2 regions of the Chitinimonas sp. genome follow, and region 2 is predicted to be linked to the other one. Evidence: predicted binding sites of a transcription regulator. Region 2 holds the regulator's gene; the other holds the start of a gene.

Region 1 (11,591 bases), on a different contig from region 2:
AAGCTTTATGGACGGCCTGTGCGCAGCCCCGAACCGGGTCGCTGCACCGGGCCGTGCGCGCTTTCAGGGAAGCTCGGAATGAACGCGCCAATCGTGCAGCCATTTCGTAAAAGTTCGATCCGTTCACCGCCGCCTGAGTTCGGGCAAGGCGCGGCCGCCGGCTGGGCGATATAATCGAGGGTAATTGCGCGTCGCCACGTGTCGTGCAGACCGGTTGTTTGCACCTTGGCCTGCGCCGCCCCTTCTACCTTCATAAGACCCACCATTCATGGAAAACCCACAACACCGCCATATCCGCAGCTTTGTGCTGCGCCAGGGGCATTTTTCCGAGGCGCAGACCCGCGCGCTGGAAGAAGGCATGCCGCGCTGGGGCATCGAATTCCGGCATGAGGTGCTGGACTTGGCCCAGGCCTTTGGCCGCGATGCACCCAAGGTGCTGGAAATCGGCTTCGGCATGGGCGGTGCCACCAGCGAGATTGCGGCGGCAAGGCCCGATACCGACTTTATCGGCATCGAGGTGCATGGGCCCGGCGTGGGCAATCTGTACAAGCTGATCGATGAAAAGCAGCTCAGCAATCTACGCATCATCCGCCACGATGCGGTGGAAGTGCTGGCCCATATGCTGGCTGACGAGTCGCTCGACGGTTTTCACCTTTACTTCCCCGACCCTTGGCCCAAAAAACGCCACCACAAGCGCCGCCTGGTTCAGCCTGCCTTTGTTGCCGGCATCCTGAAAAAGCTCAAGCCCGGCGCCTATATCCATATGGCGACCGACTGGGAAGACTATGCAGTGCAGATGCTGGAAGTGCTCGGCGCCAATAGCGAATTGCGCAATACCGCGGATGGTTTCGCACCACGCCCGGACTGGCGCCCGTTAACCAAGTTCGAGCAGCGCGGGCTGAATCTTGGCCATGGCGTGTGGGATTTGATGTTTGTAAAGCGCGGCGCCTGAGCGGCTTGCTTTAAGGGCGAACCCGCCGCCAACACGTGGAAAGCCAGGCAGGGCGAAGCGGGCACGGGCCGCCCTGCCACACCCAATCAGACCCGCCGATGTCCGGCAAGCAACGCGGTTACGTCTATCAGATCAGCACGCCGTGTCGCCGATCGAGCTACCCCGAAACCCCTGGGCAGCCTTTTCCAGCTCGGGCTTGGCCGATTTGGCGACATGCTTCAACACCAGGGTGTTGCCGGCATTGCCCTCGTTTCGTTCTTGCATTTGCGCTGAGCGCACGCCCTGATCGCGGATTGCTTTCAAACGGCGCTCGGCCGAATCGCGGTTGGCAAACAGGCCCAACGAGATGGCGTTCTGCCATTTGCTGCCGTCATTGACCAGGAAGTAATCGCTGACGCCAAGGCTCTTCAGTTCATCAGCCTTGTGCTGGGCCTCGGCATTGCTGGCGCGCGGCGGGATATACACCCAGTAGCGCACTTTCGCCTCGCCCTCGGGCTCTTGCAGATGGGTATCGCCCCCCAGCTTGAGCGAGGCGAGCTTTTTACGCACATTGGGCATATCGTCCGCCAGAATGCCGCGCCAGGCAAAACACACCAGCTTTTCGTCCTTTTTGGCGGCCTGCTCGACCGGCTTGGCCGGCGGGGCAGGTTCTGGCTTGGCTGGCGCCGCCTCGGCGGTTTTCTCGGCCGGTTTGTCGGCAGGCTTGCCATCCACCGCCTTGCCATCAATCGCCTCCGGCTTGGCCAGCTCTGCCGCCGCAGCCGGTCTCACCGCGGCGATGGGCACCAAGGCCAGCTTGCCAGCATTGATTTCCCTCCCCTTCCAGTCGTTCGGGGCGGGCGGCGCATCCAGTCGGGCATAGGCCCAGAAACCCAGATTGGCAAAGACGAGCAAGGCAAACAGCCATTTCATTGCGTGTTTTTCCGGTCGGAAGGAGAAAAGGCCAGGCGGTGCAGGCCATGCAGCACCAGATTATCAACAGTCAGCAAGGCTTGCGCCAGCATCGGCGCCAGCAAGGGCGCCAGTCGCGGTGCATCGCCTCCGGACAGCAACACCCTGACCGGGCGGCGCTGCCGTGCAAACAGACGCATGCGCATCTGCTCGATGGCGCCCACCAGGGCCAGCAAGGCACCGTTGACGATCGCCTCGCCAGTGGCGCGCGGAAAATCGCTCACCTCCCCTTCGGGCAAGCCAAGGTCGGCGGTACCCTTGGCCAGCGCCTGGCGCATCAGATTAAAGCCGGGCACGATCACCCCGCCGAGGAATTCGCCCTCTTCGGTCAAGGCATCCACCGTCATCGCCGTGCCGGCCACCACCACCACGGTGTCGCCCGGTGAGCGCGCATGGGCGCCGATCAGGGCCGCCCAGCGATCCGCCCCCAGCTGGGCCGGATCGCGATAGCCGTTGCTCAGGTCCGCCTGACGGGCCGAAGGCCGCAACCAGTCGATATGCAAGGGGCTGAGCAGTTCCTGGACCAATTGCGCAGTGTGCGGCCCGGCCACATTGCAGGCCAGCGCCATGCTCGCCGGCGGGTGCGACAACAGGGTCACCGCGAACGGCTCCAGCGTGTCGTATTCGGCAACGCCTTCGCACAGCCAGCCATCCTGGCTGGCCAGCGCCCATTTCAGGCGGCTGTTGCCGGCATCGAGCAGCAGTACCGGTTTGCTCAATTTTTTCTCCTCAAGCTGACTTCGCCGGCGTGTACCCGCCGTTCGCCATCATGCGCGGCAAAACGCAGCGCCCCATCATCGGCCACACCGAGCGCTGCGCCATCGAGCACGTCGCCATTGGGCAAGAGCAGGCGCGCGGCCTGGCCCTGCATGGCGTGGCGCGCTTCCCACTCGGCGCGCAGTGGCGCAAAGCCGCCTTGCTCGAATTGCGGCAGCAAGTCGGCAAACTCAAGTAGCAGCGCCGCCAGCAGATCATTGCGATCGCCGGCAAAGCCCAGACCGGCCAGATCGAAAGCGGCCTGATCGAGTCCGGCGCGCAAGGCCGCCGACAGGCGCAGATTCAGACCGATACCGATCACCACGGCCGAGGGGCCCAGTGCATCGCCCGATAGTTCGATCAGGATGCCGCCAAGCTTGCCCTCACTGCAGACAATATCATTGGGCCACTTCAATGCGGCACCGGCAATGCCCAGGCGATCGAGCGCACGCGCCACCACCAATCCCACCGCCAGGCTCAGGCCGGACAAATCGGCCACGCCCAGATTGAAGCGCCACAATAGCGAACACATCAGACTGCCGCCGAATTCGCCCTGCCATTGCCGACCGCGCCGGCCACGCCCGGCGCTTTGCCGCTCGGCAGCATAGACCATGCCCGATGGCGCGCCCTGCTGCGCGGCAGCCATCAAGGCGCTATTGGTGCTGTCGATTTCGTCGAACAGCTTGATATCGAAGTAGCGCGCAGCACTGCCCATGCGTCGCGCTACACCCGCTTCGTCCAGCCACACCAGAGGCCGGCCGAGACGGTAGCCGCGCCCCTTGATCGACTGCACCGGCACGCCCAAGTCACCGGCATCCTTGAGGGCAAGCGAGATGCTGGCACGCGACACGCCCAGCAATTGCGCCAGCTCGGTACCGGAACGGAAGGTATCGTGCGATAGCAAACGTAACAACGGCCAGGGGGTCATGGCGCAGGGCGGCTGAAGCGGGCAAACACCATGGCGCCGGCAAAGATCCAAATGCTCAACGCCACCTCCAGCAGGGCCAGATAGCGCCGCGTGCCATGGTCGGCCCAGCCGCGCATCACCCCTTCGACAAACCAGATCAGGATAAACATGCACAGCCACTGATAGGTATAGCGGCGGCCGCGCATCACGCCGGACAGCGGCAGCAGCAAGGGCAGGCCCTTGATCCACAACAGCGAGCCGCTGCGCAGTGGCGCCAGCCAGGCTTCCCATACCACGCACAGGGCAAACAGCGCGATCAGACCCGCCAGGGTGGCATTGCGCGCGTGGCGCAGCATCGGGCTCATAGCGGCCTCGCCAGCTTGAGCGCGGTTTCTGCCAGACGCTTGCCCATGGCAATGGCCAGGGCTTTTTCGTGCTCGTCGATCGGGCGCCGACCGTCAGCCCCCGCAATATGGCTGGCACCATAGGGTGAGCCGCCGCCGCTGGTATGACTCAGCGCCGGCTCGCTATACGGCAGGCCGATAATCGCCATGCCATGGTGCAAAAGCGGCAACATCATGCTGAGCAAGGTGGATTCATTGCCACCGTGCTGGCTGCTGGTACTGGTAAACACACAGGCAGGCTTGCCGATCAGATTGCCGGCCAGCCAGTCATTCGAGGTGGTGTCGAGAAAATACTTGAGCGGCGCCGCCATATTGCCGAAGCGGGTGGGGCTGCCCAGCGCCAGCCCGGCGCATTGCGCCAGATCGGCCAGTTCCACATAGGGGGCGCCCGCATCGGGTACAGACGGCGCGCTCGCTTCGACCACCGTGGATACCGCCGGCACGGTGCGCAGGCGCGCGCTACAGCCCGGCACCGACTCGACGCCCCGGGCAATCAGCTGGGCCAGCTGGCGGGTGGCACCATGGCGCGAGTAATAAAGAATCAGGATATCGAGCATTGACCTCTTTCGTGAATGGCTCTTGCGATAAGCCGCACTGGCGCGCCGGCTATGCGAGCGACATGGAATCGCAAGGGACGACAGCAATAGTCCGTTATTATAAGGCTTTGCCTCGCCCGCGCCGCTTATGCCCAGCCTTTCGGACTATCGCCACCATTTGATCAGCCGCCTGCCGGCGCCGCTGGACTTTTGCATGTTCATCCTGCGGCGGCTGCGCGATGATCGTTGCCTGGAGGCAGCCGGCAGCCTGACCTTCACCACCCTGGTGGCACTGATTCCGTTTCTGACCATCACCCTGATGGTGGTATCGGCATTTCCGATGTTCCAGGAATTCTCCGGCCACTTCAAAGCCTTCCTGCTCAGCAATCTGGTACCAGACGCTGCCGGCAAGGTGATCAGCGTGTATATGCGCCAGTTCACCGACAATGCCGACCGCCTGACCGCCGTCGGCATGCTGTCGCTCGGCGTAACCGCATTGGCGATGATGGCCACCATAGACCGCACTTTCAACCGTATCTGGCGCGTCAAACGTCAGCGCAACTGGCTGACCAAGACCATGACCTACTGGGCGGTGCTGACACTCGGGCCGGTATTGATGGGCATCAGCCTGTCGCTGACCGGCTGGATCGCCGATCGCGGGCCGATGCTGGCCACCTTGGTCAATAGCGGCTCGGCCATTCTGGCGCTCGCCGGCCTGCATCTCTTGTACCGCGCCGTGCCCAACTGCCCGGTGCCGCCACGCCATGCACTGGCCGCCGCTGCAGCAGCCACCTTTGCCCTGTGGCTGATGAAGAATCTGTTCGGCTGGTATGTGAAGAAATTTGCCTCGTTCAAGCTGATCTATGGCGCCTTTGCCAGCTTTCCGATTTTCCTGCTCTGGCTGTATCTCGTCTGGACCATCGTGCTCGGCGGCGCGGTGATCAGTGCCAGCCTGTCCTACTGGCACGGCCAGGCCTGGCGCAAACGCCAACACCCCGGCCAGCGGGTACAGGACGCCGTGCGCATTCTGTTCAGGCTCGAGGCGGCGCGCTGCGAGGGCAGCACGCCGTCGCTGGACCGGCTGCGCCGCGCGCTGGCGCTAGGGCAGGATGAGCTGCATGAGTTGCTGCAACTGATGCAGGAAAAAGGCTGGGTGCAATCCACCCGCGACGAGGGCTGGGTACTGTCGACCGCGCTGGAGCGCATCATGTTGCGCGAGATGTACCAGCTGTTGGTAACGCACCCCTTGGCGAGCCATCATCCGGGCGACCCGGTCCAGACAGCGCTGGCGCAGCGATTTGCCGGTATCGATGCTTCGCTCGAGATCAGCCTGGCTGAACTGGCGCAGCCGCATGCCGCGCCCGTGCCGGCTCAGTGATTGGCTGTGCCAGTCTGATACTCGAACAGCTCGTAGCCTATCGCCTGCTCGCTCAGCCGTGTCGCTCGCAGAATCAGCTCGACATCATCGGTAAATACGATCAGCTCGCGCATGGGCCCGAACGTGCCGCGCGGTGCCGCCAGCAGCGGCGGTTGCTTGATGGCCGCGACCTCAGGCAAGAGCAGACAGGGCTGAAAACTCGCCTGCTCGTGCGTAATGCTTGGCCGCACCATGGCCGGCTCGGCCTTGGGCGCCAGAATCTGCACACCGATTTCCAGGGCATCGACCTCGGCAGAGGTTTGCAGCCAGCGGATGCAACCCACCATCCATTCCGCCTGACCCGGTGCGCGCACACCAACCATATCGCCAACCCGGTACAGGCAGTTCTGCGGGATCGGCTTGAGGCGCAAGGCGTAGCCCCCCGGACTTTCGTTGAGCACCACCCATTCATCGGGTGCGCCGTAATGACTGCCACCCAGCGACACCGGCCCCTCTCCATCGAGCACTGAGCCATCGAGCACCACCGGCTGCAGCATCGGGCGTGCGTCGTTGATATGGAAGGCAGTCATGCGCATGCCCACCGTCACCGACACCAGGCTATTGGCCAGAATGCGCTGGAACACTCGCTTGGGCGCGATGCTCCACTGCCGGGTGACCCGGCGCAGCAGATCTATCCACGCCTGCGCCTTGGCCTTGTCGCTGGTGGTGGCCAGCTTCAGTTCTACCGAGTGCAGCGCCTTGTGCAGCAATTTCGCCATTTCCATCGTGTCGAGCAAGATGGCATTGCTGGCCTGCACATCGAACGGCTTTTGCCCCAAAAACACCGGCGGCGCATCGCTATCGAGCCGGATCAGAAAGAACCCGGCCGGATTGGGCGTCTTGCCCAAGGGCTGAAATTGCGCAGCCTGACCGTAGCTCTTGATCAGGTCGTTGATCTTGTCGTGCTCGGCCGGGTGGTAGCGATATGGATCTGAGAGCGCCAGTAACAAGATCTGCTTGTAATACCCGCCTATGGTACGCGCCGGCTGGTCGGGCATTTCCGGCAAATCGATCAGCTTGTTCTGGATGGCATGGTGAAACAGCGTATGCACCTCGGACCAGACTCCAGCCGGCACCGGTGCATAACTCTTGCAGCACACCCACATCAGCTTCTGGTACACCATCATCAGCTTCTGGATCAGCTCCGGCACCTGCTTGTTGCCAAAGCCAAACCGCGCGCCAAGCCGCTCCAGCAGCACCAGCTTGTAACCATTGGCCATCTCCAGCTGCAGATTGCGCGCCAGCTGAGCGATCTGCTTGCTCTTTTCCTTGGCCGGCAAGGCCGCCGAGGCATAGCTTGCCTCAAGCGGCGCATCGAGCAGGTCGATGGCTACCTGATAATGCTCAAGCAGCTTCAGGCGGTCGTCCACCGGCAGCTTGACCCGATTTAGTGAAGTGAGCGCATCGAAGATGGCCCGCGCCGACTCATTCAGATTGGCCGGCGGCAGCGACACCAGCCATGCCTTGACGGCCTTGGGATTGGTTTCGACTGAAATGCTCCGGCCGGTAATCGGCTCTGGGACATTGAGGGCAAGCATCATGGGTAGGAAACGTCGATAGCTAGTTTGTTTTTATAGATAGGCAAACAGCGGCTTGTCGAGGCCCATCAACACAGGCCGCTATCGAGCAACTGCGCCAGAGCGGCGAAAACCTGCCCAAGCTCTGCGCTGCTCGCCACATACGGCGGCATAACATACACGGTATTGCCGACCGGGCGAAGCAAAAGCCCGCGCGCCAAAGCCGCCTCAAACCAGCGACCGGCAAAACCCGGCTTGGCATCGATCACATCAAACGCCCAGATCATGCCAAGCTGGCGCGCATGGCGCACGCGCGGGTGATTTGCCACCGCGGCAAACTGTGGCGCGCAGGCGTCAGCCTTGCGGCGGTTTTGCGCCAGCACATCATCGTCGGCGAAGATCGCCAGCACTTCGAGCGCGGCGCGGCAGGCCAGTGCATTGCCGGTATAGCTGTGTGAATGCAGAAAGCCGCGACCGACCTCGTCGTCATAGAAAGCCGCGTAGACTTCGTCGCGGGTCAGCACAGCCGACAGCGGCAGATAGCCGCCGGTAATGCCCTTGGACAAGCAGATGAAATCAGGCCGGATCGCCGCCTGCTCGCAGGCAAACAGGGTACCGGTGCGACCAAAGCCCATGGCGATCTCGTCGGCAATCAGATGTACCTGATAGCTGTCGCACAAAGCCCTTACCCGTTGCAGATATACCGGGTGATACATGGCCATGCCGGTGGCGGCCTGGCACAGCGGCTCGACAATCATGGCGGCAAGCCGGTCCGCTTCGCGCTGGAACAGGGCCTCCAGCGCATCGGCAGCACGGTGCGCGTATTGCTCAGCGCTTTCCCCCTGCTCGGCCAGACGCCAGTCGGGCGACATCACACGATGCGTAGTACGTAATAAGGGCGCATAGGTGGCGCTGAACAGGGGCACATCGGTGACGGAAAGCGCCCCCAGGGTTTCGCCGTGATAGCTGTTTTGCAGGCTGACAAAACCCGTTTTGTCGCGCCGCCCGACGTTCTGCCAGTAATGAAACGACATCTTCAGGGCAATTTCCGTCGCGCTGGCGCCATCCGAGCCATAGAAGGCATGACCAAGGCCGGTCAGCTCGGCCAGTTTTTCTGATAGTTCCACCACCGGGCGCTGGGTGAAGCCGGCCAGAATCACATGCTCCAGCTTGCCCATCTGGTCGAGAATCGCCGCATTCATGCGCGGATTGGCATGGCCGAACAGATTCACCCACCAGCTACTCACCCCGTCGAAATAACGCTGTCCGTCGAAATCGATCAGCCAGGCGCCTTCGCCGCGCTCGATCGGCACGATGGGCAGTCGCTCGTGTTGCTTCATCTGGGTACACGGATGCCAGACGGAACGTCGGCTACGCTCCAGCCACTGCTGATTCTGCATTCTCAACTCCCTTGAACAAACTTGATGCGGCCACTCTTGAAATGGCCAAGCGGCGGCCATATTATTAGCACTCGTTAGCCGTGAGTGCTAACAGCAGATTTCAGAAGTTAAGTAATTTGCCTGTTACGGCATTCAAAACAGATCCCCACAGGAGCAAACCATGAAGATTCGTCCCCTGCACGACCGCGTCGTAATCAAGCGTGTCGAAGCCGAAGAAAAGACTGCCTCGGGCATCGTTCTGCCTGGCAATGCCGCTGAAAAGCCTGATATGGGCGAAGTGGTTGCCATCGGCACCGGCAAGATCATGGAAAACGGTTCGGTCCGCGCCCTGCAGGTCAAGGCCGGCGACAAGGTGATCTTCGGCAAGTACAGCGGCCAGACCGTCAAGGTTGATGGCAATGAACTGCTGGTGATGCGCGAAGAAGACATCATGGGTGTCGTAGAAGCGTAAGGCGCTTTCGCGACGCTTTTTCGAACATCCTCATCCCCGGCCCTTTTCCCTTTGCGGGAGACGGTAGGCGCGCAAAGCCTTCCGCGGGCCGCAGTGAAATGAATCTGGAGAGTTAAAATGGCAGCTAAAGAAGTCAAATTCGGTGATTCCGCCCGTGCCCGCATGGTCGTTGGCGTCAATATCCTGGCCGATGCGGTCAAGGTAACCCTGGGCCCGAAAGGCCGCAATGTGGTACTGGAGCGTTCCTACGGCTCGCCCACCATCACCAAGGACGGCGTTTCGGTCGCCAAGGAAATCGAACTGAAGGACAAGTTCGAGAACATGGGCGCCCAGATGGTCAAGGAAGTGGCTTCCAAGACCTCCGACATCGCCGGTGACGGCACCACTACCGCCACTGTGCTGGCCCAGGCCATCGTGCACGAAGGCATGAAGTTCGTTGCCGCCGGCATGAACCCGATGGATCTGAAGCGCGGTATCGACAAGGCTGTGGTTGCCCTGGTTGCCGAGCTGAAGAATATCGCCAAGCCCACTACCACCTCCAAGGAAATCGCCCAGGTTGGTTCGATTTCGGCCAATAGCGACGAAGATATCGGCAAGATCATTGCCGACGCCATGGACAAGGTCGGCAAGGAAGGCGTGATCACTGTCGAAGACGGCTCCTCGCTGGAAAACTCGCTCGACACCGTGGAAGGCATGCAGTTCGACCGCGGCTACCTGAGCCCCTACTTCATCAACAATCCGGAAAAGCAGATCGCTTCGCTGGAAAACCCCTTCGTGCTGCTGTTCGACAAGAAGATCAGCAATATCCGCGATCTGCTGCCGGTACTGGAGCAAGTGGCCAAGTCGGGTCGTCCGCTCTTGATCATCGCCGAAGACGTGGAAGGCGAAGCGCTGGCTACCCTGGTGGTCAACACCATTCGTGGCATCCTGAAGGTTGTTGCCGTGAAGGCGCCTGGCTTTGGCGATCGTCGCAAGGCCATGCTGGAAGATATCGCCATCCTGACCGGCGGCACCGTGATCGCTGAAGAAGTCGGCCTGACCCTGGAAAAGGCCTCGCTGACCGACCTCGGCCAAGCCAAGCGCGTGGAAATCGGCAAGGAAAACACCACCATCATCGACGGCGCCGGCCAGGACGCCGCGATCAAGGCACGTGTTGCCCAGATCAACGCCCAGATCGAAGAGTCGACCAGCGACTACGACCGCGAAAAGCTGCAAGAGCGCAAGGCCAAGCTGGCCGGCGGTGTTGCCGTGATCAAGGTTGGCGCAGCCACTGAAGTCGAAATGAAGGAAAAGAAGGCCCGCGTGGAAGATGCCCTGCACGCTACCCGCGCCGCCGTGGAAGAAGGCATTGTTGCCGGCGGTGGCGTAGCCCTGCTGCGTGCCCGTGCTGCACTGGACACCCTCAAGGGTGCCAACCACGACCAGGACGCCGGTATCAAGATCGTGCTGAAGGCCATCGAAGCGCCGCTGCGCCAGATTGTTGCCAATGCAGGCGACGAGCCTTCGGTTGTCATCAACAAGGTGCTGGAAGGCAAGGGTAACTTCGGTTACAACGCCGGCACCGGTGAATACGGCGACATGGTCGAAATGGGCGTGCTGGACCCAGCCAAGGTGACCCGCTCGGCACTGCAACATGCCGCGTCGATCGCCGGCCTGATGCTGACCACCGATGCCATGGTGGCCGAGCTGCCGAAGGAAGATGCACCCGCTCCTGGCGGTGGCATGGGCGGCATGGGCGGCATGGATATGGGCATGTAAGCCAGTCCAGCAGCCACGTACAGGAAAACCCCGCTACGGCGGGGTTTTCTTTTTGTATGACATCCGCCCAACATTGCAATTGTCGGCCAGTTGACGTTAAATGCCATTTGAATGTCAGCTCGTCTCGAATTACGTTTATCTCTGAACGACTTCGGTGAATTACCTAAGAAAAGGAATGAACTGTGATGCACATTGCAGCAGTGAGAGAGGGGAGTCGCCAGTTTTTCTACTGGTTGATGGCCCTGACCATAGCATTACTCGCCGCCTGCGGCGGTCCCGGCGACCAGGTCGTCCCATCGGCCAAGTCCGCGTCCATGTCGATATCGATCGACAATGCCAGCGTTGATCCGTTTGTCGCCTCGACGGCCACGGCAATCCTGGTGGATGGTGCAGGCAAGGCTGTCCCCGGTGCACTGATCACCTTCTCCACTGATAGCAATTTCGGCCTGCTGAACCCCAGCGCCGGCACCGCAGTCACCGATGCAAGCGGCCGTGCGCAAATCCGCATTCTGGCCGGCCCTTCGGTTGGCGCAGCATCGCTG
Region 2 (11,052 bases):
GGCCAAGGCCCAGCTGCCCGCTGCTGTCATCGCCCCACGACCACAGCTGACCATTGGCATCGACGGCATAGCTGGAGCCGGCCGAGGAGGTAGCGATGGCTGGTGGTGCCGCACCGGCACTAACTGACAGCAAAACCGCATGGATACACAAACCGACTATTTTGCCCCGATACATGGCAGCGCCTCCCCAACCATTCAGCCAGACCAGCTACCCAGTCTAGCCGAGGCCGCTGCAGCACAAAGGCGCGACCGACCAAGGTCGGTCCAAGCTATAGGCCCCCATCCGGATCGGGAAGCTGAGCCAGCATGGCCTAGGCTCTGTTGACATTTTGTCGGCGGATCGCGTTTCGTCGGAAAACCGCCGTGTGCAAGGCATCGCACGCGCAGCGTAGTCATCTACGTCAGCGTGCGACAACGCAGCAAACGGCGGTTTTCCGACGAAACCCACAGGGCCGGGTCGATTTTTGCGGCAAGGCTGCGTTGTCATTCGCTGACATGGCCCGCCATGCGACGCTCGTCCCGCCTTGCTTTGCCGTAAAACTCGACCCGGCGCGACCGTCGACAAATCGTCAACAGAGCCAGGCACGTTCGCATGGTTCAAACGCCTATTTTCGCCGCAGGCCATCGTGGACAACGCGCAACAATGTTTGCCGGCGATCATTGCTCAATTCCCAGAACATCGCGCCACCCAGGCCCAGGCGGCGAAGCAGCTGCAGTTTGGCCTTCACCGATTGCGGGTCTTCATAGCTGATGAATTCGCTCCCCTCGGCCTTGAACAGATAGGGCACTTGCGCAGCCTGGCTCCACCGGCGGACAAAACCCTGCTTGCCGATAAACTGTTCCTCGATGCGCGAATAGTCCAGCGCACCATCACCGTCACCTTTGGCCTGACAATCCTGATACAGACCATCACCCTGGCACGCCTTCCACCAGTAGCCATAAAACGGTAGCCCCAGCACGATCTTGCCGGCCGGCACGCCTGCTTGGCGATACAGCTTAAGCGCACCTTCCACATTCAACAGCAGAGACGCGTCGGCACGTCGATTGGCCGGGTCGTGGCGCAATGGAGCCAGGTGCCCGGCGTACGCATTCCATGGGCCATTGAAGTCGTAGCTCATCAGGTTTACCCAGTCGAGCTCGGCCGCCGCCGCCGCCATTTCGGTATTGTCGAGCCAGCGCTGACTGGCGCCGGTGGCGCCAGTCAGTAGCAGATGCCGTCGCTGGCGTTGGCCCTCCCGGTCAAGCGCCTGACGCAAGGATCGCAACAGCAGCGTGTAGTTCTGCTTGTCGACCGGGCGCTCGACATTACCGGCATTGCCGCCGGCGACCGGGAATTCCCAATCGATATCGAGGCCATCAAAGCCACCCTCGCGCATCAGCGTTACCGCACTGGCGGCAAAACGTGCGCGCGACGTTTCGGACAAAGACACATCAGAAAAATGCGCCGAGCCGGTCCAGCCGCCGATTGACAGCAAAGTTCTGAGATGGGGATAACGCTGCCGTAGCGCTTGCAGCTGTTCGAGGCGCTGCGCGGTGGCTGAATCCATCCCTGTGCGCCCCCAGGCGGCCACGCCATCTTCAATACCGGCAAAGGCGTAGATCAGATGGGTCAATTTATCGGCCGGAATATCGCTGACGGCGTACTGGCGCTGTTCGGCACCCTCACCAAAAAAATAGGCAACGATCTTGTAACTGGCCTCGGCTGGCGAGGTCAGCAATATGCTGATTGCCAGCAGCCGCAACAAAGTGGATTTCATGTGGACTTACCCCATTCGCCTGAAATGCGTACAAGGAGAGCCTACGGCATGTTAATGCAATACCGCAACCATACCACTTTAAAGTATTAGCCGTCGCCCAGCCTGGCCTGCCGGGCAGCCCGGCGCCGCTCGGCAAAGAAATCCTTCAACTGCTGGCTGGCATCGGACGCCAGCAAGCCGGATTCAAGCCGGGTATGGTGATTGAGGTTGGGGAAAGCAAACAGGTCGAGCACGCTGCCGGCCGCACCGGTTTTCGGGTCCGCCGCCGCAAATACCACCCGGCTCAGACGTGCATGCAAAATGGCGCCGGCACACATGGCGCAGGGTTCCAGCGTGACAAACAGCTCACAGCCGGGCAGGCGGTAATTGCCAAGTTGCTGTGCCGCGCTACGCAAGGCCTGCATCTCGGCATGGGCCGAAGGGTCATGCAGACTGATGGGGGCATTGCTGCCCACTGCCAGTACCACACCATCCTTGACCAGCACGGCACCGACCGGCACCTCGCCTGCCTGCCTGGCCCGCTCCGCCTGAGCCAGCGCCAGGTGCATGAAATCGATATCGCTCATGCGTAGCCAAGCATCTCGGCGGCATGCTGGCGGGTGGTGTCGGTAATATCGAGGCCGCCGAGCATGCGGGCAATTTCTTCGATACGGCCGGCGCGGTCCAGTTGACTGATGCGGCTGCTGACACTGTCCTTGGACTGGGTCTTGCTGACCTGCAGCTGCTGGTCGCCACTGGCAGCCACCTGCGGTAAATGCGTAATGCACAACACCTGGTGCTGCTCACCCAGTTTTTTCAGCAATTTGCCGACAATCTCGGCAACCCGGCCACCGATGCCGACATCCACCTCGTCGAAGATCAGGGTCGGCACTGCCGCCACTTGGCTGGTCACCACCTGCAGGGCGAGACTGATGCGCGACAGCTCGCCGCCGGATGCCACTTTGGCCAATGGCCGCGCCGGCGCCTTGGCATGCGGTGCCACCATAAACTCGATTTGCTCGAGGCCGAAGGCGGCCGGCGCATCCAGTACCGACAGCGCAATTTCAAATCGACTACCCGCCATCGCCATGGTCTGCATCTGCTCGCTGACCGCCTTGCCCAAGCGGCCAGCCACCTTGGCGCGGGCACGACTCAAGGGTTCGGCCTGCTGCCGGTAGGCGCGCTCGGCATCAACCACGGCGGCCTGCAGGGCCTCCACGCTGTCATCTCCACCGAGCTCTGCGAGGCGACTACGCCAGGCAATCAGGCGCTCGGCCATCTGCTCCGGCTCGATGCGGTATTTGCGAGCCAAGCGATAGATATCGTCCATACGCCGCTCCACCTCGGCAAGACGCGCCGGGTCGAGCTCCACCCGTTCTGCATAGTGGCGCAGCGCATGGATCGATTCGGTGAGATTGGCTTCGGCCGCCGCCAGCAAGTCCACGGTTTCCGACAACGCCGGGTCGAGCGCAGCCAAATCGGCCAGGCGGCCCTGAATACTGGCCAACAGGGAGCGGACATTGACCTCGCCATCGGCGAGGCCATCAAGTGCCTGCTGCCCGCCTTCGATCAGACTGGCAGCATGACTCAGGCGGCTATGTTCCTGTTGCAGGCTGGTCCATTCGTCGTCATTCAGTTTCAGGGCGTCAAGCTCATCGATCTGCCATTGCAGACGCTCGCGCTCGGCGGCAAATTCACCGGCATGCTGGCTGGCACGCGCCAAGCGCTGTTCTGCCTCCTTCCAGTGCTGGTAGGCATGCCGGGTAGCACGTGCCTGTTCGAGCTGGCCGGCATAAGCATCGAGCAATTCGCGCTGCGCTTCGCTACGCATCAACGACTGATGGGCATGCTGACCATGGATATCGATCAGGAATTCACCCACCTCCTTCAGCTGCGCCAGGGTGGCCGGCTGTCCATTGATAAAGGCGCGTGAGCGACCGCTGGCGTCAATGCTGCGCCGTAGCAGCAACACTCCCTCATCACCCTCCAAAGCATATTCGGCGAGCAGGGCTGCCAATTCCGGCCGGGCGCCGGTTTGAAATTCGGCCGCCAGTTCAGCCCGCTCGCGGCCATGGCGCACCACACCGGCATCGCTGCGCGCACCGAGCAGCAAGGACAGCGCATCGATCAGGATCGATTTGCCGGCGCCAGTCTCGCCGGTGAGTACGGTAAAGCCGGAGCCAAAGCTCAGCTCCAGTTCATCAACGATGACGAAGTCACGAAGGCGCAGGGACAGCAGCATGGTAGGTATCAGGCTTGTGAGATTCGGAACAGTGAACGCAGCACGCGGCGGCGGAAACCGCCACGACAGACTCAGAACAGGCGCTCGCCCCAGTGAAGCTTGTGGCGCAGCATGTCGTAATAGTTGTATCCGACCGGATGCAGGATGCGTAGCGAGTTGCGGTAGCGCTTGATGGTGACCCGGTCCATTTCCTGCAGATCGAAATGGCTCTGGCCGTCAAAATGCACCTTGACTTCATGGCCTCGCGTCAGCATGAACTCCACGGTGGAGGCATCGTTGACCGCAATCGGCCGCGCCGACATGGTTTGCGGGCAGATCGGCACCAGGGCCAGCGCCGGCACGGTGGGATGCAGGATCGGGCCGCCGGAGGCCAGCGCGTAGGCGGTAGAGCCAGTCGGCGTGGTCACGATCAGCCCATCAGAGCGCTGGCTGTAGACAAACTGGTCGTCGATGAAGATTTCGAATTCGATCATCGAGCCGAGCGAGCCACGGCTGAACACCACATCGTTGAAGGCCAAGGCGGTATGCAGGTCGCGATCACCACGCGTTACCCTGGCCTGCACCAGGATGCGCTCTTCCGGCACGAAATCGCCATCGAGCATGCGCGGGATGATGGTTTCCATATCCTCGACGCTGACATCGGTCATAAAGCCGAGGTGGCCCTGATTGATGCCGACCAAGGGTATGCGGTAAGGCGCCACCAGTCGGGCAATCGACAACATGGTGCCGTCGCCACCGAGCACCATCACCAAGTCCGCCAGTTTGCCGATCTGATCGGCCGGTACCACCTGGGCATCGGCAATCTCATGCTCGGCAGCAGTATCGGCATCGAGCAAGATGGACGCGCAATCGTGCTGGCGCAACAAGGCGGCCAGCCGGCGCAAGGGTTCGCCAATATGCGGGCTATGACGGCGCCCCACCAGTCCGATTTTTTTGAACAGCATGCTCATAGCGCCGATTTAACCACAAGCTGCATGACAGCCGTTAGCGCCTGCTAGCCAAGCTGCCGGTCAGACGCTTGCGCTGCGCGGTAAACGCCCACCACGGTCGCGCCTCGCCAGTCTCGACAAAATGTATGGCAGCCATGAACACATCGATCACGCACGGGTCATGGCGCTGCCCGCTCGCCTCACACAGGGCCGCATACAGCTGCATGGCATCGCGCCCTTTCAATTGGGCTGGCGTATCGATACCAAGCAGCCGCAGATCGGCCTCGCCGGCCGGGCCGATATTCGGGATTGCTCTTAAACCGGGCGCATCAATAGACATTGAACACAAAGTACTTGTGCTGGATCTTTTGATACACGCCATTGTCGAGTATCACCTTCAGCGCCGCATTGAGCTTGTCTTTCAAGGCCTTGTCGCCCTTGCGCACCGCGATGCCCTGGCCTTCGCCGAAAAACTTCGGATCAACCACCGCCGAGCCGGCAAACTCGTATCCCTTGCCGCGTGGCGTCTGCAAAAAGCCATAGTAGGCCGCCACCGAATCATCCATTACCAGATCGATGCTGCCCTTGGTAAGCGCGGCATACATGTCGTCGGTACTTTTGTAATGGACAATGGTGGAACCAGGCGAGTACTTGGCCGTGACATAGCGATCGTAAGTGGTATCGGCCTGCACGCCGATCTTCATGCCGCTCAGATGCTTGGGGGTAATGAAGACATAAGGAATGCGATGGGCTTTGGCGATAAAGAAGGCGGCAGTCTGGGTGTAGCGATCGGTAAAGTCGACTTGCTTGAGCCGGTCTTCGGTGATCGACATCGAGGCGAGAATGGCGTCGGCCTTTTTGGCGTTAAGGGCCGGAATCAGGTCATCCCAGTCGAAACGCACCAGCGAACACTTGGCCTTCATCTCGGCGCAGAGCGCGTTGGCGATATCGACATTGAAGCCTTTCAGATTGCCTTTCGCATCCAGCTCTTCGAATGGCGGAAACTTGCCTTCCATGGCAATACGCAATTCTTCAGCCCGGGCCAATTGTGCAATCACGGCACACAGCAACACCATCACTAGACGCTTCGACACAAGACACTCCCTGACCGCATGGATTCGACATTGCGCCCTGACAGTAGCGCTGTGCCGCTAGCCTACCCTTTGCCAGCCACGGCGAACAACCAGATCGCAACAATTTTGTTGTACGGATGTTTAGCAAAGTTGCGAATATCTGACAGCACCACAACAACACAGTGACGACTTGCCGTGAAGCATTCACGCGTTACAATCGCTCCATGCTGACAGAACGTGCGCAATTGCTGTTGAAGACGCTGGTCGAGCGGTATATCGCCGAAGGGCAGCCGGTCGGTTCACGTACCTTGTCGAAATTCTCCGGCCTGGAGCTCTCGCCGGCATCGATCCGCAATGTGATGGCCGACCTGGAAGACCTTGGCCTGATCACCAGCCCGCACACCTCGGCGGGACGTATCCCTACCTCGCTTGGCTACCGGCTGTTTGTCGACACCATGCTGACCATCAAGCCGCTGGAGCAGCTGGAAATCCGCGAGTGGCAAGGCTTGATGCAGCCGGACAACCCGACGCGCGCGGTTGCCGCCGCGTCCAATCTGCTGTCGCAGCTCACCGAATTTGCCGGCGTGGTCATGACGCCGAAACGCCGTGGTATCCCCTTGGCCCAAGTCGAGTTCGTGCGTCTGGCGGAAAAGCGCCTGCTGCTGATTCTGGTAACCGGTGATGGCGATGTACAGAACCGCATCCTGATTACCGAGCGCGACTACAGCGCGAGCGAACTGAACGAGGCCACCCAGTTCCTCAATGAACATTGCACCGGACGCACCCTGGAACAGGTACGCGACGTCGTTTACCAGGATTTGCGCTCGCTGCAAGGCGATATCGCCCAACTGATGAATGCCGCCGTGCAGGCCGGCAGCCAGGCGATGGCCGAAGATAGCCAGCCGGTGGTCATCAGTGGCGAAAGCAATCTGCTGCGCATTGATGATTTATCCAGCAATGTCGAGCGGCTGCGCCAGCTCTTTCGCGTGTTTGAAGAAAAAACCGCCCTGCTGCAGCTACTCGATAACGGACAACGCGCTGCCGGTGTGCAGATTTTCATTGGCCACGAAGCGGGTATTTCGCCGCTGGATGAATGCTCGGTTGTCACCGCGCCGTACAAGGTCAACGGCGAAATCGTCGGCACCCTCGGCGTGGTCGGTCCGACCCGTATGGCTTACGAGCGGGTGATTCCCATTGTGGACATCACTGCACGCCTGTTGTCTTCTGCCCTGTCCCACCAGGGCTAACCGCCTGAATCTCCAGAAAGCACCGCTTGAAGCTTATATCCCTGCTGCTTGCGCTCGGCGCACTGGCCGGCCATGCCGAACCCGACAATGCCGCAACACCACAAGTGCAGACGCAAAGTACGCGTTTGAGCGAGCGCGAAGACATTTCCCGGTTTATCGACGAGCTGGTCACGCAAGAAGGTTTTGATCGCACCGCGCTGGCGGGACAATTCGATCAGGTGCAGCTCAAGCCGCATATCCTCGACATTCTTGATCGCCCTTCCACTAGCCGGCCGTATTACGAATTCCGGCCCAACTTTGTCAACGCCAGCCGCATCCGCGCTGGCGTAGCCTGGTGGCAGGGCCATGCTGCTCTGCTGGAAGCGGTGTCGCAGAAATATGGGGTGGAACCCGAATACCTGCTCGCCATCATTGGCGTGGAAACCATGTGGGGCAAAAACACCGGCAGCTTTCGGGTGATGGATGCGCTCACCACCATCAGCTTCGGCTATCCGCGCCGCGCCGAATTCTTCCGCAAGGAATTACGCGAATTCTTGTTGATGGCGCGGACTGAGCACGCCGACCCGCTCAGCTTTCATGGCAGCTATGCCGGCGCCATGGGTATGCCGCAATTCATGCCTTCCAGTTTCCGCGCCTATGCACAGGACTGGGATGGCGACGGCCAGCACGATATCTGGAACAACCCGGGCGATATCCTGGCCAGTGTCGCCAACTACTTTGCCCAGCACGGCTGGATGCAAGGCGCACCCTTGGTCGCCCCGGCCGTAGTCGATCCCGATCGCATCGCTCCCTTGGTCGAGGACAAATTCAATCTGCACTACAAGCTCAGCGAGCTGGCCGACTATGGCGTCAGTGCTGCCACCGCTCAGAGCGGCGACCCGCTGGCTGTATTGGTGCCTCTGGAAACCAGCGCCGGCACCACCCGCTACTGGCTCGGGCTTGGCAATTTCTATGTGATTACCCGTTACAACCGCAGCACGTTGTATGCCATGGCGGTTCACGAGCTGGCGCAGGCCATGAAAGCGGCTTATCTCGACCCATCCAGACTGCCGGCTGAGCCCGCAAAAGTGAAAAAGAAGCGAAAAAAACGTTGAGACAGGCCGGAAACATTGGGGCGTGCAGCTGACGCGAGCAGACCAGAGACTTTTGTGCCTGGCGGCACCCACACATAGCTGCCGCCCAGGCGCGCGACGCTGTAACAGCAAGATCGAAGCAGCGCCGCTTCTTGCAATACCAAACAAAAAGGCAAGCCATCCGGCTTGCTTTTTTGTTGGTGCTGATGCGGTATCAGGCCATAAAGCCCAGATTGCGCACCGGGAAGGCACCGAGATTCGGAAATACCGAGGGCAGATCGGTATCCTGCACACCGAACCAGCTGGCCAAGGTGGCTGAATACTGGTCAACCGAAGTCGTCGGCAACCAACGTCCCTGGCTAGTGACATCATCCACACCACCATTGACCAGCGCCGGAAAGGTACCGTAAGTGCCGCCCTTGACGCCGCCACCCAGCACCAGATGGTGCCCACCCCAAGCATGATCGCTGCCGCCAGCATTGGGTTTGAGCGTGCGCGAAAAGTCGGAATTGGTGAAGGTGGTCACTTGATTGGCGACACCAAGCTGCGCCATGGCGTCATAGAACGACTTCAAGGCCAGACCCAGCTCCTTGAACAGCGAACCCTGTTTGTTCAATTGATCGCTATGGGTGTCGTAGCCATTATGGGTCACCATGAAGATCTGCCGGCCAAGACCCAGCGCCTGACGTGCCTCGATAATGCGGGCCACCTGCTGCAGCTGCTGCGCCAGGGAATTGTTCTGACCGGTAAACAGGCTGGTGATGGTCGAAGTGCCGGACAGCACGCTGGCCAGTGCCGTACTGGCATTCACCGCCCCGCCCATGGTGCCGGCAGCGGCAGCTACCTGGCTATTGGCAAGATCGACACCGCGCAGGGCCGACATGGCCTTGAACAGCGGGTTGGTTTGCGGTGAACTGCCGAAGCCGGCGAGCGAGAAGGTGCCGCTTGCCGGAATCGCCAGGCCGCTGCTGCGCAGGCCGGCCGCAAATGGCTGGTTGCCGGCGGTGGAAATGGCCAGTGGCAGCACGCCGGATGCGGCGCCCAGATCGGCAATGCGCCCGGCCCAACCGCTGCGCTGCGGCCCCTTTACTACAGCCGTTTGCCATTGCCCCTGCTGATCGGAGTGCGAATACAGATTATCGGGTTGATTGGCGCCGACCCGGTACTCCGCCTTGCTGATCGGCCGCACCAAGGTACCGACATTGAACTGCAATGCCAGCTTGCCTTGTTGCCAGACAGGCAGCAGCGGCGCCAGATTAGGGTGCAGCGCATAGTTGGCACCGGTCAGTTGCACCAGGCTGCTCTGCGGCAGACCGAGAGCACCCGAGGTGGTCGTACTATTGCCACGGGCCGCCAGATAGGCTGCATAGCCTGCTGCATCGGTAGGAATGATCATATTGTTGCTGTCATTGCCACCCATCAGGAACACGCAGACCAGGGCGCGGAAATCATTGCCGGCCAGCGGGGCCGCCAGGGCTTCGAAGCGGCTCATCTGCTGCAGCATCACGAGGCCTGCTGCGCTCTTCAATACATTGCGACGCGTCATCATGATCGGCTCTCCTTAGCGCTGGATCTGGTACTGCGGGGAAGTGGCTGCCAGATACAGGGCAGTGCGCGCCCGATCGAAGCTGCTGCTGGCCGGCAAGGCCTGTACCGCTGTCATGATGGTGCTACGGGTATCGCTGCTCATGGTGCCATGAAACAACAGGGTGTTGATGCGCTCAACCAGCTGGTTCGGGTCGGCCGCCAAGGCCTGCCAATAGGTCCAGTTCGACTTGGTGCCGATACTGCCGACCACACTGCTATCTGGCCCCACGCCATTCTGGCTAAATACCGAATTGGCGAAATTGGCTCGCGCAAAGGCGGTGGTGGCGTTGTAAATGCCGAACGGTGGCCCCAGCAGCGTGGAATTGGGCAAGGGGAAGTCGGGCGGGTAGTAGTTGAATACGGTTGGCGAGTTGAAAATATCCTGCGCCATGGCGGCCGCTTGCGCGCGCGGATACAGGCCATCGCTGGAGATAGCCAAGGCGCGGATCAAGCCAAGCTCATACAGGATAGGCTCGCGCATCTTGCCGTAGGCCGGATCATCCTTGCGGTCACCTCGGGCCTCGTTGTCGAGCAAAATCGCCCGCAATACCGCCTTCATATCACCGCGCACCCCCTGACCATTGTCATTGAATGCCGCAGTGACCCGCGCCACATAGGCCGGTGACGGATTGCTGGTGACCAGATGCTGGATCAGCTGCTTGCCGATGAAGGGGCCGACATTGGGATGGTTGAAAATCGCGGTAATGGCAGCGTTCAAGTCGACTGCCGCCGTCTGGCCACCGGGGAACTGCACATTGTCGAACAACTGCTTGGTACTGGTGTCGTGGTGTGTTTCGAACGGCACCATCAAACCGGTGTAATTGCGCGGATTGGTCCACTTCGACGTAGCACCGGGCAGCGGTGGATAGGTCCAGCCGGTAAAGGCATGGGCAAAGGCGATTACATTGTCCTGCGAATAGCTTGGAATTGGCTTGCCATTGGCATCAAGCTGCTGAGTACCATCGGGATTGAGCTTCCACAGGCCAATGGAGAACAGCTGCAAGATCTCGCGCGCATAGTTCTCGTTCGACTCGATGCCCGCCTTGGGGTTGGGCTTGTCGTTATTGACCATGTCGAGGTAATCGCCCATGGCCGGGCTCAGCGTCACCTGCAGCAGGATATCGCGGTAATTGCCGAAGGCATTATCGAGGAAGATCTGCTGGTA

The links. The regulator HrcA, encoded in region 2, represses chaperone genes, less so after heat shock. The targets are predictions, from matches to a motif close to ATTAGCACTCGNNNNNNNCGAGTGCTAAT.
Region 1: the regulator HrcA is predicted to act here: its motif matches at 8,904-8,932, upstream of groES (co-chaperone GroES).

Annotation. Positions count from the first base shown of each region.
Region 1 is NZ_JAYRLZ010000007.1:676-12,266, reverse strand. It holds gene ACE3OH_RS01310 (hypothetical protein) at 6-254, opposite strand; gene trmB (tRNA (guanosine(46)-N7)-methyltransferase TrmB) at 269-952, shown strand; gene ACE3OH_RS01300 (SPOR domain-containing protein) at 1,085-1,864, opposite strand; gene ACE3OH_RS01295 (type III pantothenate kinase) at 1,861-2,622, opposite strand; gene ACE3OH_RS01290 (biotin--[acetyl-CoA-carboxylase] ligase) at 2,619-3,587, opposite strand; gene ACE3OH_RS01285 (DUF2069 domain-containing protein) at 3,584-3,931, opposite strand; gene wrbA (NAD(P)H:quinone oxidoreductase) at 3,928-4,527, opposite strand; gene ACE3OH_RS01275 (YihY family inner membrane protein) at 4,655-5,884, shown strand; gene ACE3OH_RS01270 (hypothetical protein) at 5,878-7,464, opposite strand; gene bioA (adenosylmethionine--8-amino-7-oxononanoate transaminase) at 7,530-8,840, opposite strand; gene groES (co-chaperone GroES) at 9,001-9,291, shown strand; gene groL (chaperonin GroEL) at 9,409-11,049, shown strand; partial or broken gene ACE3OH_RS01250 (hypothetical protein) at 11,235-11,591, shown strand, end outside.
Region 2 is NZ_JAYRLZ010000119.1:808-11,859, forward strand. It holds partial or broken gene ACE3OH_RS12295 (RCC1 domain-containing protein) at 1-175, opposite strand, end outside; gene ACE3OH_RS12300 (glycoside hydrolase family 18 protein) at 606-1,757, opposite strand; gene tadA (tRNA adenosine(34) deaminase TadA) at 1,844-2,323, opposite strand; gene recN (DNA repair protein RecN) at 2,320-3,978, opposite strand; gene ACE3OH_RS12315 (NAD kinase) at 4,050-4,928, opposite strand; gene ACE3OH_RS12320 (helix-hairpin-helix domain-containing protein) at 4,963-5,247, opposite strand; gene ACE3OH_RS12325 (transporter substrate-binding domain-containing protein) at 5,237-6,001, opposite strand; gene hrcA (heat-inducible transcriptional repressor HrcA) at 6,205-7,227, shown strand; gene mltB (lytic murein transglycosylase B) at 7,254-8,321, shown strand; gene ACE3OH_RS12340 (DUF1501 domain-containing protein) at 8,515-9,849, opposite strand; gene ACE3OH_RS12345 (DUF1800 family protein) at 9,862-11,052, opposite strand, start outside.